Regions from separate parts of the Janthinobacterium sp. GW460-12-1-14-LB5 genome, predicted to be linked through region 1. Evidence: predicted binding sites of a transcription regulator. Region 1 holds the regulator's gene; each other region holds the start of a gene.

The links. Region 1 encodes sigma-54, which starts transcription at its own class of promoters, with help from an activator protein. Its sites were predicted from a motif close to TGGCANGNAANCTGCTTT; they were not measured.
Region 2: the regulator sigma-54 is predicted to act here: its motif matches at 2,023-2,040, upstream of urtA (urea ABC transporter substrate-binding protein).
Region 3: the regulator sigma-54 is predicted to act here: its motif matches at 2,558-2,575, upstream of AC07X6_RS13090 (PEP-CTERM sorting domain-containing protein).
Region 4: the regulator sigma-54 is predicted to act here: its motif matches at 2,033-2,050, upstream of AC07X6_RS12160 (urease accessory protein UreD).

The regions. Positions count from the first base shown of each region.
Region 1 is NZ_JBWKYD010000004.1:122,279-126,289, reverse strand. It holds gene lptC (LPS export ABC transporter periplasmic protein LptC) at 1-425, shown strand, start outside; gene lptA (lipopolysaccharide transport periplasmic protein LptA) at 451-1,032, shown strand; gene lptB (LPS export ABC transporter ATP-binding protein) at 1,032-1,787, shown strand; gene AC07X6_RS05190 (RNA polymerase factor sigma-54) at 1,792-3,270, shown strand; gene hpf (ribosome hibernation-promoting factor, HPF/YfiA family) at 3,340-3,702, shown strand; gene AC07X6_RS05180 (3-hydroxyisobutyryl-CoA hydrolase) at 3,830-4,011, shown strand, end outside.
Region 2 is NZ_JBWKYD010000003.1:14,297-18,307, reverse strand. It holds gene AC07X6_RS03220 (DUF2760 domain-containing protein) at 1-233, opposite strand, end outside; gene AC07X6_RS03215 (transglutaminase-like domain-containing protein) at 488-1,087, shown strand; gene AC07X6_RS03210 (DUF4349 domain-containing protein) at 1,104-1,892, shown strand; gene urtA (urea ABC transporter substrate-binding protein) at 2,093-3,346, shown strand; gene urtB (urea ABC transporter permease subunit UrtB) at 3,414-4,011, shown strand, end outside.
Region 3 is NZ_JBWKYD010000011.1:45,354-49,364, forward strand. It holds gene AC07X6_RS13075 (phasin family protein) at 16-528, shown strand; gene AC07X6_RS13080 (KGG domain-containing protein) at 559-960, shown strand; gene AC07X6_RS13085 (YgjP-like metallopeptidase domain-containing protein) at 1,099-1,611, shown strand; gene AC07X6_RS13090 (PEP-CTERM sorting domain-containing protein) at 1,698-2,291, opposite strand; gene AC07X6_RS13095 (LOG family protein) at 2,603-3,148, opposite strand; gene AC07X6_RS13100 (tetratricopeptide repeat protein) at 3,160-3,933, opposite strand; gene AC07X6_RS13105 (TetR/AcrR family transcriptional regulator) at 3,975-4,011, opposite strand, start outside.
Region 4 is NZ_JBWKYD010000010.1:50,420-54,430, reverse strand. It holds gene ureC (urease subunit alpha) at 1-453, opposite strand, end outside; gene AC07X6_RS12170 (urease subunit beta) at 455-784, opposite strand; gene AC07X6_RS12165 (urease subunit gamma) at 808-1,110, opposite strand; gene AC07X6_RS12160 (urease accessory protein UreD) at 1,136-1,978, opposite strand; gene AC07X6_RS12155 (EAL domain-containing response regulator) at 2,133-4,011, opposite strand, start outside.

The DNA.
Region 1 (4,011 bases):
TGACGGGTAAGCCCAGTTATATCGTCTCGGGCACCAAGCTCACGCATTATCCGCTCGACGATTCGTCCGATATCGACCAGCCCTTCGTGCGCAAGCTCACGCCAGGCATGCCGCCGCTGAACATGAATGCGGAACTGGCGCATATCGACCAGGACAATACCCGGCTGCAACTGCACCGCAATGTCGTGATCGACCGCGCGGCCAGTCCGAAGGCGCAGAACCTGACGGTCAGGACGGAGGCGCTGACGGTGTTCCCGGATGAGGAAAGAATGGAAACGGACGTGCCGGTCGATATCCTGACGGGCGCCTCGCGCATCAATGGCATCGGCATGAAGGCCAATAATGCCACCGGCGTGGTGGAAGTGCAGAATGCGCTGCGCATGGTCCTCCCGCCGAAACCGCGCCCGGCCGCGGCGGCAAAATGACAGAATGAAACAAGGAAACCATACTATGAAGAAGATCTTGCTGTTGAGCGTATTTTCCCTGGCCATGATAGGGGGGGCGCATGCCGAGAAGGCCGATTCCGAGAAGGAAGCCGTCATCACGGCACGTAGCGGCCACGTCGATGACGTCAAGCAGGTGCGTACCCTGACGGGCGACGTCGTGCTGGTGAAGGGGACCCTGACCATGAAGGCGGGCCGGGCCCTGATCACGGAAGATCCGCAAGGCTACCAGTTCATCACCTTCTGGGCCGATCCCGGCAAGCTGGCCACCTTCCGCCAGAAGCGCGATGGCGCGGGCGACCTGTGGGTCGAAGGCGAAGCGGAGCGCGTGGAATACAACAACAAGACGGAAGTGGTGAAACTGTTTTCCAGGGCCAAGCTGACGCGCCTGGAAGGCACGAAAGTGACCGACGTGGCCAATGGCGCCTTCATCTCGTATGACAGCCGCAAGGAAGTGTTTGCGATGGAAAATTCCGACAGCGGCACCAGCACCCCCGATGGCGGCAGCGTGCGCATGGTGATCCAGCCGAAGAACAAGGCGCCGGCGGCGGAGAAAGCGCCGGCTACGCCCGCGCCAGGAAAGAAATAATGGACAATACCCGTTGTGGCAGCACCCTGATCGTTCGCGGGCTGCAAAAAACCTATGGCAAGCGCCAAGTCGTGCATGATGTCTCGCTGCAAGTCGAATGCGGCGAAGTGGTGGGTCTGCTGGGGCCGAACGGCGCCGGCAAGACGACTTCGTTCTACATGATCGTCGGCCTGGTGCCGTCGGACGGCGGCAGCATCGATATCAGCGGCGTGGACATTTCCAGCCTGCCGATCCACCGCCGCGCGCAGATGGGCCTGTCGTACCTGCCGCAGGAAGCGTCCGTGTTCCGCAAGCTGACGGTGGAAGACAATATCCGCGCCGTGCTGGAAATCCAGACCGTCGAAGGCCGTCCCCTGAAGAAGGCCGAGATCGAGGAGCGCCTGGATAAACTGCTGGCCGACTTGCAGATTGAAAAGCTGCGCGAGAACCAGGCCCTGTCCCTGTCCGGCGGCGAGCGCCGCCGCGTGGAAATCGCCCGCGCGCTGGCCACCGACCCGCGTTTCGTGCTGCTCGACGAGCCGTTTGCCGGCGTGGATCCGATCGCCGTGATCGAAATCCAGCGCATCGTGCGTTTCTTGAAGGAGCGCAATATCGGCGTGCTGATTACCGATCATAATGTGCGCGAGACGCTGGGTATTTGCGACCGTGCCTACATCATCAACCAGGGCTCGGTGCTGGCGTCGGGACGCCCCGACGACATCATCGCGAACGAGTCGGTACGCCGGGTCTATCTGGGCGAACACTTCCGCATGTGAGCCAATGAAACAATCATTGCAGCTGCGCACGTCGCAGCACCTGGCACTGACGCCGCAGTTGCAGCAATCGATACGCCTGCTGCAATTATCCACCCTGGAATTGCACCAGGAACTCGAGCAGCTGCTGACGGACAATCCCTTGCTCGAACGCCTCGACGATCCGCTCGACCGTTCGCTGCGCCTGCTGTCCGACGGCGCCCTGAGTTCCACGGCCGCGCCGGCCGAAGCGCCGCCCCAGCCGCCAGGCCAGGAGGCGCCCGCCGCACCGGCCGAAGCGGACGGGTTTGACGGCGAGGCGGGCGAGGGCCCGGCCGCCGCGGAGGGCGGCGACAGCGACTGGAGCGAGGCGAGCCGGGGCAAGGCGCCCGACGATGAAGATTCGCGTCCGCAACTGGAGGCCCATCACTGCACCCTGCGCGAGCACCTGATGGAGCAGATGCGCGTGACGGTGCTCGAGTTGCGCGACCGCGCGCTGGTCGAGCTGATCATCGACGCGCTCGACGACAATGGCTACCTGGAGGAATCGCTCGACGACATCCTGGCACGCCTGCCGGAAGAGCTGGAAATCGACGCCGACGAGATGCGCACGGCCTTGTCGCTGCTGCAAAGTTTCGATCCACCGGGCGTGGGCGCGCGCAATGCGTCCGAATGCCTGGCGCTGCAAATCAGGCGCTTGCCGCACGTCGCCATGGTGACGCGGCGCATGGCCCTCGTCATCGTGGAAAAGCACCTGGCCTGGTTTGCCCAGCGCGATTTCAACAAGCTGAAAAAAGCCCTCGATTGCGACGATGAAGACTTGCGCGAGGCGCAGACGGTGATTCGCCAGTGTAATCCGCACCCGGGCGCCGTGTTCGCCTCGGACGTGTCCGATTACGTGGTGCCCGACGTCGTCGTCAAGCGCGCGCGCAATGGCTGGCAAGTCACCCTGAACAACGACGTCATGCCGCGCCTGCGTGTCAACGCCATGTACGCCAACTTGCTCAAGCAGGGCAAGGGCGAGGGCGCCATGGGTGCGCAGTTGCAGGAGGCCAAGTGGCTGATCAAGAATATGCGTCAGCGCTTCGATACCATCCTGCGCGTGGCACAGGCGATAGTAGAAAGACAAAAGAACTTTTTCTCGCATGGGGCCGTTGCCATGCGCCCCCTTGTGCTCCGTGAAATAGCTGATACACTGGGTTTACACGAGAGTACTATCTCGCGGGTAACAACTCAAAAGTACATGCTGACCCCGCACGGCATGTTCGAGTTGAAATATTTCTTTGGTAGCCATGTCGCCACCGAAGCGGGGGGCGAAGCGTCATCGACGGCGATACGGGCATTGATCGTGCAACTGACAGGAGCAGAAGACCCTAAAAATCCTTTATCCGACAGTAAGATTGCGGACATGCTGGGGGAACAAGGCATGGTGATTGCGCGACGTACTGTTGCCAAATACCGGGAAGCATTGAAAATTCCGCCAGTGAGCCTGCGTAAGTGTTTGTAAGTTTTTTTCGGTTCCTCTGCGGGCCGGATACGATGGACCGCACGAACCCGATCATCTTTAGGAGTGTGTATGAATCTCACCATCAGCGGACATCATCTCGAAGTGACACCAGCCATCCGTGAATACGTACAAACGAAGCTGGAGCGCGTGAAACGTCATTTCGATCAAGTTATCGATATCGCCGTGATTCTGACCGTGGATAACCTCAAAGAGAAAGAAAAACGTCAAAAGGCCGAAGTCAACCTGCGTCTGAGTGGCAAGACCGTCTATGTGGAAAGCCTGGCGCACGACCTGTATGCCGCGATCGATACCCTGATCGACAAGCTCGATAGGCAAGTGATGAAGTACAAAACCAAAGTGCAAGGGCACGGTAAAGAGGCGATCAAGCATCTGCCAGACAACTCAGAGGAAGACGCCGTCGTCGCCGTCTAAGGCCACCGGCTTCCCCCAGTTGTGATCAACTAAGGGCGCACATTGCGCCCTTTTTTGCGTCCTGCGGGACGCAATATCCGTGGTGAAAGCGCTAGAATGCGCCATCCTCACTTCTTTCCTGCCTGCCATGAGCGACTTCGTCCAGACCTCCATCCGCAACCGCACGGGCCACATCGTGCTCGACCGCCCGAAAGCCTTGAACTCCCTGTCGCTGGAGATGGTGCGCACCCTGAGCGCTGCCTTGCTGGCCTGGCGCGACGATCCGCAGGTGGACGCCGTGGTGATCCGCTCCAGCAGCGAAAAGGCCCT
Region 2 (4,011 bases), on a different contig from region 1:
GCCAGCAATTGCAGGGCCGCGTCGGGCGTGGCTTCTTTCAATATGACGGGCGCGGCGGCCGGCACGGGGGCTGGCGCCGGAGCCGGGGCCACGGGTGCCACGGGGGCGGCCTCGGGCAGGGACAATTTTTCCACGCGGGCCGCATAGGCGGCGTCCGACAGGGTGCTGAAGAAGGCGCCGAAAGCCAGCGGGACGCGGCGCCAGAACGATGGGTGGGACGATGGTGTGCTCATAGGAACTCGTTTCTCTGATCTGTAGGGTGGCGTCGGCGGCGGGGGCCGCTTCGCAAGGTAGTGCCATGTGCGGGGCCAACAGGGCCGGCTGCGTTTGCCCGCATGATACCAGCTACGGGGCCGGCGCCAAAGCCGCCGCCCCCGTTCCCGCCTGCCTGTGGCGTGGATTTTCTTTGTTCCTGCGCAAGGAAACGTTCGATTTCGTGCCGCTTCGACTAGAATCGCGCATTATCTTTTTGCATGACCTGGATGCCATGTCTACCGACTTTTCCCTGTATTTAGCCAGCAGCACTTACATCGACAGCGACCATCCGGTCGTGCGCGCCAAGGCGGCCGAACTGGCGGCAGGTGCCGTGGGCGACGCCGCCATCGCGGCCCGCTGCTTTAGCTTCGTGCGCGACGAGATTGCCCACAGCTGGGATTACCAGCGCAATCCCGTCACCTGCCGCGCTTCCGACGTGTTGCAGTATGGCACGGGCTACTGTTATGCGAAGAGCCATCTGCTGGCGGCGCTGCTGCGCGCCAACGGCATTCCCGCCGGCCTGTGCTACCAGCGCCTGGCCGTTGGCGAAATCGGGCCGCCGTTTTGCCTGCACGGCTTGAATGCCGTGTACTTGCAAGAATTTGGCTGGTACCGCATCGATGCGCGCGGCAACAAGCCCGGGGTCAAAGCCGCCTTCACGCCGCCGCAGGAGCAACTGGCGTTTCCCGTGCTGGCGCTGGAAGAGCGCGATCTGCCGGAAATCTGGCCGGCACCGCTGCCCCAGGTGATCGCCTCGCTGACCGGCCATGCGACCGTGCAGGACGTGGCCGCGCACTTGCCCGATATCGAATTGTTGCCGCTGAAAAAATAATCTCAAGAAAGAAATCATGAAAAAAGTGTATGTTGGCCTGCTAGGCCTGATGTTGCTGGCCGGTTGCGGCGGCAAGGGCGAGAGCGGCGGGCAATCGAGCGCCGCGCGTCTCGACGGCAAGGAAAAAGGCAGCGAGTTTCTTGCCTATGAACACAATGTCAGCATCGATACGAGCGAGGCGCAAGTGCGGCCCCTGTATGAAAAAGTCGTCGCCGCCTGCAAGGCCGATACGGAAAACGGCTGTTTGCTGCTCGATTCCAGCGTCGACAGCGGCCGCTACGTGCATGCGCGCATCAGCATGCGGGCCAAGCCGGCCGGCATCAAAAAGCTCGTCGCGCTGGTCGCGGCCGAAGGCGACGTCACCAGCCAGGGCACCAAGGTGGAAGACCTGGGCCGTCCTGTGCTCGACAGCAAGAAGCGCCTGGAGATGCTCAGGCAATACCAGGCCCAGCTGCAAGACCTGGAAAAGCGCTCGGGCACGAACGTCGATGCCTTGATCAAGGTGAGCAAGGAACTGGCCACCGTGCAAGTGGAGCTGGAGCAGGCGACGGCCGCCAATGCCCTGTTGATGCAGCGCATCGATACGGACTTGCTGAACGTGGCCATCAGCGCCGAAGGCAAGCAATCGTTCTGGCGCCCCGTCAAGCGCGCGCTGGGCAATTTCACGGAAAACCTGTCGGAAGGCGTGGCCAACGCCATCACGGCCATGGCCTACATCCTGCCGTGGCTGATCGCGTTCGTGCTGCTGTTCCCGCTGGGCCGCAAGGGCTGGCGCCGCCTGCGAGGCTTGCCGCGCAAGAATTGATGCGCAAGCATTAAAACCTCCGGCGCACTGTTTTACGGCAATTTGAAACCTGGCTGCACAGTCCTTGTGCAGCCAGGTTTTTTTTCGTGCGGCGGGGGCCGCGTGCACCATGGCGGACACCTCTTGGCGCTGGCATGCATTCTGCTTTAACAACATCGCAAGCCCAGCTCGACCCCCACGAACCCATCACAGGAGTCCCCATGTCACGACGCATCATCCTGAAAGCGGCCGCCGCCGGCGCACTGGCCCTGGCCACGTCCACTTACATGCAGGCAGCCCTGGCCGCCGATACCATCAAAGTGGGCATTTTGCACTCCCTGTCGGGCACCATGGCCATTTCCGAAACGTCGCTGAAGGACGTGGCGCTGATGACGATTGCCGAGATCAATGCCAAGGGCGGCGTGCTGGGCAAGAAGCTGGAAGCCGTCGTCGTCGATCCCGCCTCGAACTGGCCTCTGTTTGCGGAAAAAGCGAGACAGCTGGTGGCGCAGGATAAAGTGGCCGTGGTATTCGGCTGCTGGACGTCCGTGTCGCGCAAGTCGGTGTTGCCGGTGTTCAAGGAACTTAACAGCCTGCTGTTTTACCCGGTGCAATACGAGGGCGAGGAGCTGGAAAAGAATGTGTTTTATACGGGCGCCGCGCCGAACCAGCAAGCGATCCCCGCCGTGGAATACCTGATGAGCAAGGATGGGGGCGGGGCCAGGCGCTTCGTGCTGCTGGGCACGGATTACGTGTATCCGCGCACCACCAACAAGATCCTGCGCGCCTTTCTGAAAAGCAAGGGAGTCAAGGATAGCGATATCAGCGAGGTCTACACGCCGTTCGGCCATGCCGACTATCAAACCATCGTCGCCAACATCAAGAAATTTTCCACGGGCGGCAAGACGGCCGTCATTTCCACCATCAATGGCGATTCGAACGTGCCGTTCTACAAGGAACTGGGCAATGCGGGCCTGAAAGCCACGGACGTGCCCGTCGTCGCGTTTTCCGTGGGCGAGGAAGAGCTGCGCGGCATCGATACCAAGCCGCTGCTCGGCCATCTGGCAGCGTGGAATTATTTCGAATCCGTCAAGAATCCCGTGAATACGGCCTTCATCAAGCAGTGGAAAGCGTATGCGGTGGCGCAGAAGCTGCCGAACGCGGCTTCGGTGGTGACGAACGACCCGATGGAAGCGACCTACGTCGGCATCCACATGTGGGCGCAAGCCGTGGAAAAGGCCAAATCGACGGACACGGACAAGGTGATCGCCGCCATGGCGGGCCAGAGCGTCAAGGCGCCATCGGGCTTCACCCTGACCATGGATGCGACGAACCACCACCTGCACAAGCCCGTGATGATCGGCGAGATCAAGGCCGATGGGCAATTCAATGTCGTGTGGAAAACCAAGGAACCGATACGCGCCCAGCCGTGGAGCCCGTTTATCAAGGGCAATGAGGGTAAGCAGAAGCTGTAAAAGCCACGCCAGCGCCATCGGGCAGGTGTCCGGTGGCGCCGACCATCAACGCTTTCCCGGGAACTCAATGAGGCTATTCACATCGCTGCTGGTCTTCGCCTGCCTGTGCCTGTCGTCCATGGCGCAGGCCGCCATCCCGCCAGAATTGCTCAAGCCGCTGGCCGGCGACGATTCCGACGCCAGGGTCGCCGCCGTCGCGCAGATCGCCGCCCTGGCCACGCCCGAGGCCGCCAAGGTGCTGCACGCGCTGCAGGACGACAAACTGTACGCCGCGCCCGACGGCAAGGTGTACATCGTCGAGGGCGAGCAGGCATATGACCCGGCAAGCGGCCGGAACGTGCCGCTGCCGGAAGGCATCGACGGCGTGATGGTCAACAACCGCTTGCGCGCGGCCGTGGCAGGCGCCTTGTCGGGCTGGCAGCTGCTGGCGCCGGAGCGCAGCGCACGCCTGGCGGCCGCGCAAGCCTTGCAAAAGGATGTTGATCCCGCGCAAATCCCCCTGATCCGCGCGGCGCTGGCACGGGAAAGCGACGCTGACATTCAACAACTATTGCAAGTGCTGATCGCCAGCGCCAACCTGCATGCGCCCGACGCCGCCACGCGCAAGGCCGCCGTGCAGGACCTGGCCGGCAGCAGCGATGCGCGCCTGCTGCCCGTGCTGCAAG
Region 3 (4,011 bases), on a different contig from region 1:
TCATTGAGGTAGAACATGTTCACAAACAGTCTTTCCCCCAGTCTCAGCCCCGCCCTGAAGTCCCACCTGGAGGCCCAGTGCAATTTCGCCACGGAACTATCGCGCAAGCTGTTCGATACGGCGCAGCAACTGAGCGAACTCCATCTGCGGCTGGCGCAAGATCTGCTGCAGGAATGGAGCAACGCCAGCCAGCAGCTGCTGTCCGCGCGCGACACGGGCGAATTCATGTCGCTGGCGGCCGCGCAGCTGCAGCCCGGCAGCAACAAGCTGCAGCAGTACCAGCATCAGCTCGGCAACCTCATGGCCAACGCCAATGTCGAGATGAACCGCACGGCGGAAAACCACCTGCCCGAAGCGAGCCGCACGGCCGTGGCCTTCGCTGACGAAGTGGTGCGCAAGACGGCGGAAGAAACGGAAAAAGCCACGCAGCGCCAGCGTGAAATGATCGAAAAAATGCATGCCGCGGGCCGCAGCGACGGTGTGGCCCGCAGCCGCGATACCAGCCGGCAATCCGATCAGGCACATTGAACACCACCACTCGACAGCAAGGAGAGCGACATGGCTAGCAATCAAGGTAATGAACAGGGCAAAGGCGCTGGCAGCAGCCAGAAAGCCGGCGAAGCGGGCAGCACCAAAGGCACGAGCAAGCGCGGCTTCGCCGCCATGAACGAGGAGCAGCAGCGCGAAATCGCCAGCAAGGGCGGCCAGGCAGCCCATCAAAAGGGCACGGCGCATGAATTCGACTCGGAAGAGGCACGCCGGGCCGGGCAGAAAGGGGGTGAAGCCGTCAGCCGCAACCGCGAACACATGGCGGAAATCGGCCGCAAGGGCGGTGAAAGCCGGCAATCGGCCCAGCGCGCCAATGAAAGCCGCAGCAGCACGGCGGCACGCAGCGGCAGCACCGAGCAGCAATCGAAGACTGGCCGGCAGGGCAACAAGGACGAGGACGACAAGGGTTGACGGCTGGGCTGCCACCCGGCTTGACGACGGCACGGGGCGGCTGCAGCGGCCCCGTGCCGGGGCAGCCGCAGCACGCGGGGCGCGGCGGTATGGTACATTCTCGCCTTACCGACACCTCCGCGCCCCGCCCGCCCCCGCATGCAGCCATCCCTGAAATACCTGAGCGCCTATTCCGAACAAACGCAAACGCAAGTGCAGCAACTGATCGCGCAGGACAAGCTGGGAGAAGTGTTGTTAAAACGCTACCCGAACGCGCATGACGTGCGCAATGACAAGGCTTTATACCAGTACGTGCAGGATTTGAAGAATGAATTCCTGCGCAATGCCGAGCCCATCAACAAGGTGGCGTTCGACAGCAAGATCCATGTGATCCAGCATGCGCTGGGCTTGCATACCTCGATTTCGCGCGTGCAGGGTGGCAAACTCAAGGCCAAGCATGAAATCCGCGTGGCCACCATGTTCAAGGAAGTGCCGCTGGAATTCCTGCGCATGATCGCCGTGCACGAACTGGCACACGTGAAGGAAAAGCAACACGACAAGGCTTTCTACAAGCTGTGCACGTATATGGAACCGCAATACCACCAGTACGAATTCGACGTGCGGCTGTACCTGACCCAGCTCGACCTGTCGGGCCAGCGCCTGTGGTCGTGACGGCCAGTGCCGGACAGCATGACAAAGCCGCCAAATGGCGGCTTTTTTTTACGCGCGGACCGGCAAAGCCGGCGCCTTGGTCAGGCTCAGGCCGCGTTCTTGCGGCGGCGCAAAAAGGCCAGCAGGCCCAGTCCACCCAGCAACATGCCATACGTGGCAGGTTCCGGCACGGCGCTCACGCTGGCGGCGATGTTATCGACCTGGAAGGTGTGGAAGGCACCTTCCTTCCACGATGCCGACAGCAGGTTGTTGAAGCCAGTGAACGTGTAATCGCTGAACGTGTGGCTGCCATCGAGGCTGAAGGTCTGGGTCACCGTGCCGCCGCCCACCTGGTGGCCGACGAACGTGACATCGTAGGAGCCTGGCAAGCTCACGAAGTCAGCCAGGCTGATCGAGCTGAGCGAAAACGCCGCGCCATCGGTACGGCTCAAGGTTGTCGTCGTCAGCACCGTGGCGCCAAGGCCGGCCGAGCCCGCATAGGCGAAGTTGCTTTGATGGGCAGAACTCAACAGGCCCAGGAAGCTGCTGTCGAAATCGTAGCCCCCTTCGGAATAGGAGTTGAAGACGGAACCGAAGATGCCGGGCTGCTCCAGCGCATCGAAGCCGATGGTGGTGCTTTGTGCGTGGGCACCGCCAGCGGCGAGGATGGCGGCGACGGCGGTCGCGCGCAAGAAGGTCATTGGTTTCAAAATAGCATCCTTTCAAGATGATGAAGTGGCGAGATTGTGGCAACTTGCAATTCCTGGGCGTCGTCGCGGGAGCGCGGGAAGCGCTGCACCGGGCGTCCGACGACCTGTCTTTTGAACAACGCCAGTAGACCACATTCATATATAAAAAGCATCTTCATTTTCAAAAAAAACATGCATACAAAGAAACATTCTGGACATATTTTTATTAATTGAATTGTTGAGCTTGATCAATTTTTCCGTGTAGAAATAAAAAAAGCCATGCACTTTTCAGGGCATGGCCGTATCGCATCGCACCGACAATACTAGGGCGCGCACTCCTTCAGGCGCTGCACCAGCGCTGCGGGATCGGCATCGGCGTTCAGGAAAGCGGCGTGCTGCGGACGGATGAAACCCTGCTCCTTGCCGTTTTGCACGAAGGCGATCAAGCCATCATAAAAACGGTCGACATTGAGCAAGCCGATGGGCTTGGCGTGCAAGCCCAGCTGGGCCCAGGTCAGCATCTCGAACAGCTCTTCCAGGGTGCCGTAGCCGCCGGGCATGGCGATGAAGGCATCGGACAGGCTGGCCATCATCGCCTTGCGCTCGTGCATGTCCTTCACAATGAACTGGCGCGTCAAGCCCATGTGGCCCACTTCGCGCTCGACCAGCTGGGTCGGGATCACGCCCGTCACCTCGCCGCCCAGGCGCAGCACTTCGTCGGCGATCACGCCCATCAGGCCCACCTTGCCGCCGCCGTACACGAGCGAGATATTTTCCGCCACCAGCACGCGCGCCAGTTCGCGCGCCGCCACCGCATAGTCGGGCGAGACGCCCGCGTTGGCGCCGCAATACACACATAAAGCCTTGATCACAGTAATCCCTACCCTTTCAATTCATCGATCGCCGCCTCGACCTCGAGGCGCTCCTTGGCGTCCAGTGCCACGCACTGGGCCGCCTTTTCATACAGGGCCAGCGCTTCCGCCAGCTTTTTCTTTCCATCGAGCATATTCAACGCGCGCGCATATTCGCTGTGCGCCAGCGCCGAATACGGCGTCAGGGCCAGCGCCGTCTTGAAGTGCTGGTAGCCGTCTTCCTTGTTGGCGCCGTAGGTCAGGCTGCCGATCATGGCGCCGACCTTGTCGATAATTTCCGTATGATAAATCCCAAACGCGATATGCGCTTCCGCATGCATGGGCGCCACCGTCATCGTGCGGTCCAGGCTGTTGCGCACGCGCGCGCCCATGCCTTGCGCCAGGGCCTTGACGACGGAGGTGCCCAGCGCATAGCGGCCCAGGCTGTAGGCATGCCAGTAGTAGCCGGCCGGATTGTCCGGCTGCTCGCTCTGCTGGCGCTCGCAGCGCTCGGCCACTTCTTCGTACATGTCGAGTTTCTGGCTGTCGTCCACTTCCAGGTGCGTGGCATAGATGCAGGTCGCCTTGTGCGCCACCGCATAGCCGGGCACGCCGATGGCCAGGCCCAGCTTCACGGCGCGCTCGAAGTCGCCCGCATGGAAGGCCAGCCAGGCTTGCACCAGCGCCGGGTGCGTGGGAAACGGTTCCACATCGCCCGCATGCAGGCGCGCCCAGGCCGCTTCCAGGGTCTGCGGCGTGTAGACATATGCCTCGTCCGGATAGGGAAATTGTTTCCAAGCCATCGATCTCTCCTGTAAATGACGACGCGGCGCCAGCAGCCGCGTCAGTCGTTCTTGAGTTTGGTCACATACTCTTCCGAC
Region 4 (4,011 bases), on a different contig from region 1:
CACGCCGCTCATCAGCGCTTCCTCGATCTGCTGCGGGCAGATGAAGTGGATGTGCGTGTCGACGCCGCCGGCCGTGACGATCATGCCCTCGCCGGCGATGATTTCCGTCGCGCCGCCGATGGCGAGGGTGACGCCGGGCTGGATGTCAGGGTTGCCCGCCTTGCCGATGCCGAAGATCAGGCCGTTTTTCAGGCCGATGTCGGCCTTCACGATGCCCCAGTGGTCGAGGATGACGGCATTCGTGATGACGGTGTCCATCACCTCGGCCGCGCAGCGCTGCGACTGGCCCATGCCGTCGCGGATGACTTTACCGCCGCCGAATTTCACCTCTTCGCCGTAGATCGCGTAGTCATGCTCGATCTCGATGAACAGTTCCGTGTCGGCCAGGCGGATGCGGTCGCCCTTGGTGGGGCCGAACATCTCGGCATACGCGCTGCGGGGAATGCTGGCCATCTCAATCCTTTCCCGGTGGTGTGTCTTGCAATTCGCCCATCACTGCGCCATTGAAGCCGAACACCTTGCGTTCGCCCGCCAGCGCCACCAGTTCCACCGTGCGCTGCTGGCCCGGCTCGAAGCGCACGGCCGTGCCGGCCGTGATGTTCAGCCGCATGCCGTAGGCGCGCCAGCGCTCGAAGGCCAGCGCCGGATTGACTTCAAAAAAGTGGAAGTGCGAGCCGACCTGGATGGGACGGTCGCCCCGGTTGGCCACCACCACGGTGGCCGTGGCGCGCCCGGCATTCAAGCTGATTTCGCCTTCTTCCAACTGGTACTCGCCTGGGGTCATGAGGGGCTCCTTCGCAAAAAAAACTACGGTATCGGGTGGTGCACGGTCACCAGCTTGCTGCCATCGGGGAAAGTCGCTTCCACCTGGATGTCGGGGATCATCTCGGCGATGCCGTCCATGACGTCGGCGCGCGACAGAATCTTCGTGCCGTCCGACATCAGCTGCGCCACCGATTTGCCATCGCGCGCCCCTTCCATGATGGCGGCGCTGATCAGCGCCACCGCTTCCGGGTAATTCAGCTTCAAGCCGCGCGCCAGGCGCCGTTCGGCCAGCAGCGCGGCCGTAAAAATGAGCAGCTTGTCTTTTTCGCGGGGTGTCAGGTCCATGGTTTTCCTTGCGCTTCTTTCCTGATTAAGTGTTCCAGATGCGGGGCACGACGGCGGCGCGTCCCAGCATGGCGGGGCGCAGCAGCTGCCAGGCAGCCAGCATGATCCGGCGCGCCGCCTCGCTGTCGCCGCACAGCAGGCGCACCGCGACCAGCGCTTTCATCTGCGTGGCGCCAAACGCGGCGCCGGCAGGCACCTTGATCTCGCGCAAGGCGGCCAGCACGGATGACGAGATGGGCGTGCCGACGGCGATCAGGGTGGCGCACACCGTATGTCCTCCCAGGCCCAGCGGGCTGGCCATCAGCGGGCCGCCGCCGGCCAGCACGCCCTGCTCCCACCACAGCAGCTTGCCGCCGCGGCGGATCTGCACCTGCTGGCTGATGCTGCCCGTATTAAAAACTTCGCCCGCGGCGCTGCGGCCCAGGCAGACGATGTCGCAGCCGATGTAGCCGGCGTCCGGCGCCAGTTCCACCTCGTGGTGCAGCCGCACGCAAGCCTGGTCGAAGAAGATGCTTTCCTGCGGCAGCCACTCGATGGCGGCGCCGCGGCCGGCGCGCAGCACGATGTGCTGGCCCGAGACGTGGCCGTTGGCGCGGTACCACTTGGCCGCGCCCGGCGACGTGAGCAAGGCGTGCGCGCCCTCGCCCGCTGTGGCATCGACGGCCAGCTGGTCGCCGCCCACCACGCCGCCGGGCGGATGGATGATGATGGCGTGGCAGACGCCGTCGCCTTCCGGATACAAGGGCTTTTGCACGCGCAAGGGGCCGCTGTGCGCGCGCTCGACGAGGCGGCTGACGCCATCGTGCAGCGCGAAGCCCAGGCGCAGCTGCGCCTGCCAGGCGCCGTGTGCGCTGGCTGGTGTAGGCATGACTGGATGGCTGCTGTCTGGCATGCGGGGCAATCGCGTAAATAAGCGATTACCTAAGCAGGATATGTGCCAGCGTCAGGGGAAGGAAAAGTGAGAATCACGCACCGCGCTGCGGCGGACGCACCGGAATGGTGCATCGGCCGCACCGCGGCACTTAGGCCTGGGCCACGGCCAGGGTGCGCCGTTCGCGCAGCAAGTCCGTGAATGGGGCGGCCGCGAGGGGGCGGCTGAAATAATAGCCCTGCATTTCATCGCAGCCGTGTTCCGTCAGGAAATCGACCTGTTCGCGCGTTTCCACGCCTTCGGCGATGACGCGCATGTCGAGGTTGTGCGCCAGCGAGATGACGGAGCGGGCGATGGCCGCGTCGCTGCTGCTGGTGGTGACGTCGTCAACGAAGGATTTGTCGATCTTCAGCACGTCGATGGGGAAGCGCTTCAGGTAACCGAGGCTGGAATAGCCGGTGCCGAAGTCGTCGAGCGAAATGCCCACGCCGATGTCCTTCAGGCGCGTCAGGGCCGCCACGGCCTTGTCCGGGTCGCCCATCACCGTGCTTTCCGTGATCTCGATGCCGAGGCAGGCGGGCGCGATGCCGTATTTGCGCAGGGCCGCCTCGACGAAAGGCACGGTGCGATCCTGCGCGAACTGCTTGCCGGACAGGTTGACGGCCACCTTGATGCTGCCCAGGCCCGCATCGTGCCACACGCGAATCTGCGCGCAGACGCTTTCGAGCACCCACTCGCCGATGGCCGTGATGGAACCATACTCCTCGGCCAGCGCAATGAACAGGCCGGGCGGCACCTTGCCCAGCACAGGGTTATTCCAGCGCAACAGCGCTTCCGCGCCCAGCATGGCGCCCGTGCGCAAGCACATCTGCGGCTGGTAGTGCACTTCGAATTCATCGCGGCCGATGGCGCCGCGCAGCTGCTGCTGCATGGCCAGGCGGGCGCGGATATCGCTGCCCATGCGCTCCGTGAAGAAGGCGTAATGGTCGCGCCCCATTTCCTTGGCGCGCACCAGGGCCGTGTCGGCGTGGCGCAGCACGTCGTCGAGGCTGTCGCCGTCGGCCGGGCACAGGGCGATGCCGATGCTCGTCGTCAGCGCCAGGCGCTCGCCATCGACGCTGAGTTCTTCGCGCAGGCCGGCCAGGATGGTTTGCGCCAGCGCCAGCGTGCGGCCCAGCAGGGCATCGTCCTGCAGCAGGATCTGGAATTCGTCGCCGCCCTGGCGCACCACCGTGTCGCCCTCGCGCACGCAGCCGGACAGGAAACGCGCCACCACCTGCAGCGCCTTGTCGCCGACGGCCTGGCCGTGCGAATCGTTGATGTTCTTGAAGCGGTCCAGGTCCAGGCACATCAGCACCACCTGCTGGCCGTCGCGCAAGGCATTCGCGCGCGCCTGTTCGAAGCGCTCGCGCAGCAGCACGCGGTTCGGCAAACCCGTCAGCGCGTCGTGGTAGGAGAGGAAATCGATCAGGTGCTGCTCGGCCTTGCGCTCGCTGATGTCGAGGAACACGCCGATGTAGTTGACGACGGCGCCGTCGGGGCCGTGCACGGTGGAGGCGCTGAGCAGGCAGGGATAGGTGTCGCCGCTCTTGCGCCGCGTCTGCACCTCGCCCGACCAGCAGCCGCTGCTGCGCAAGCCCTGGCGCAGGGCCAGCAGCACCGCTTCGCCCGTGTATTCGGCATGCAGGCGCATGATGTCCGTGCCCACCACTTCCTGCGCCGCGTAGCCGGTGATGCGGGTAAACGCGGGATTGGCGGTGACGATGACGCCGGCCGGGTCGGTGATCAGGATGGCGTCCTGGGTGGCTTCGAAGACCTGGCCCGACAGGCGCAGCAATTCTTCATTGGCGCGGCGGATCTGCACTTCGCGCGCCAGGGTGCTGGCCACCTGTTCCAGTTCGGCCGTGCGCTCGGCCACGCGCCGCTCCAGGTTGGCGCGCTCCTGCGCCAGCTGCAGCTGCGCCCGCGCCAGGCGCACGTGGGCATCGGTGCGGGCGAGGATTTCCTCGGCCTGGAAGGGCTTGGCAATA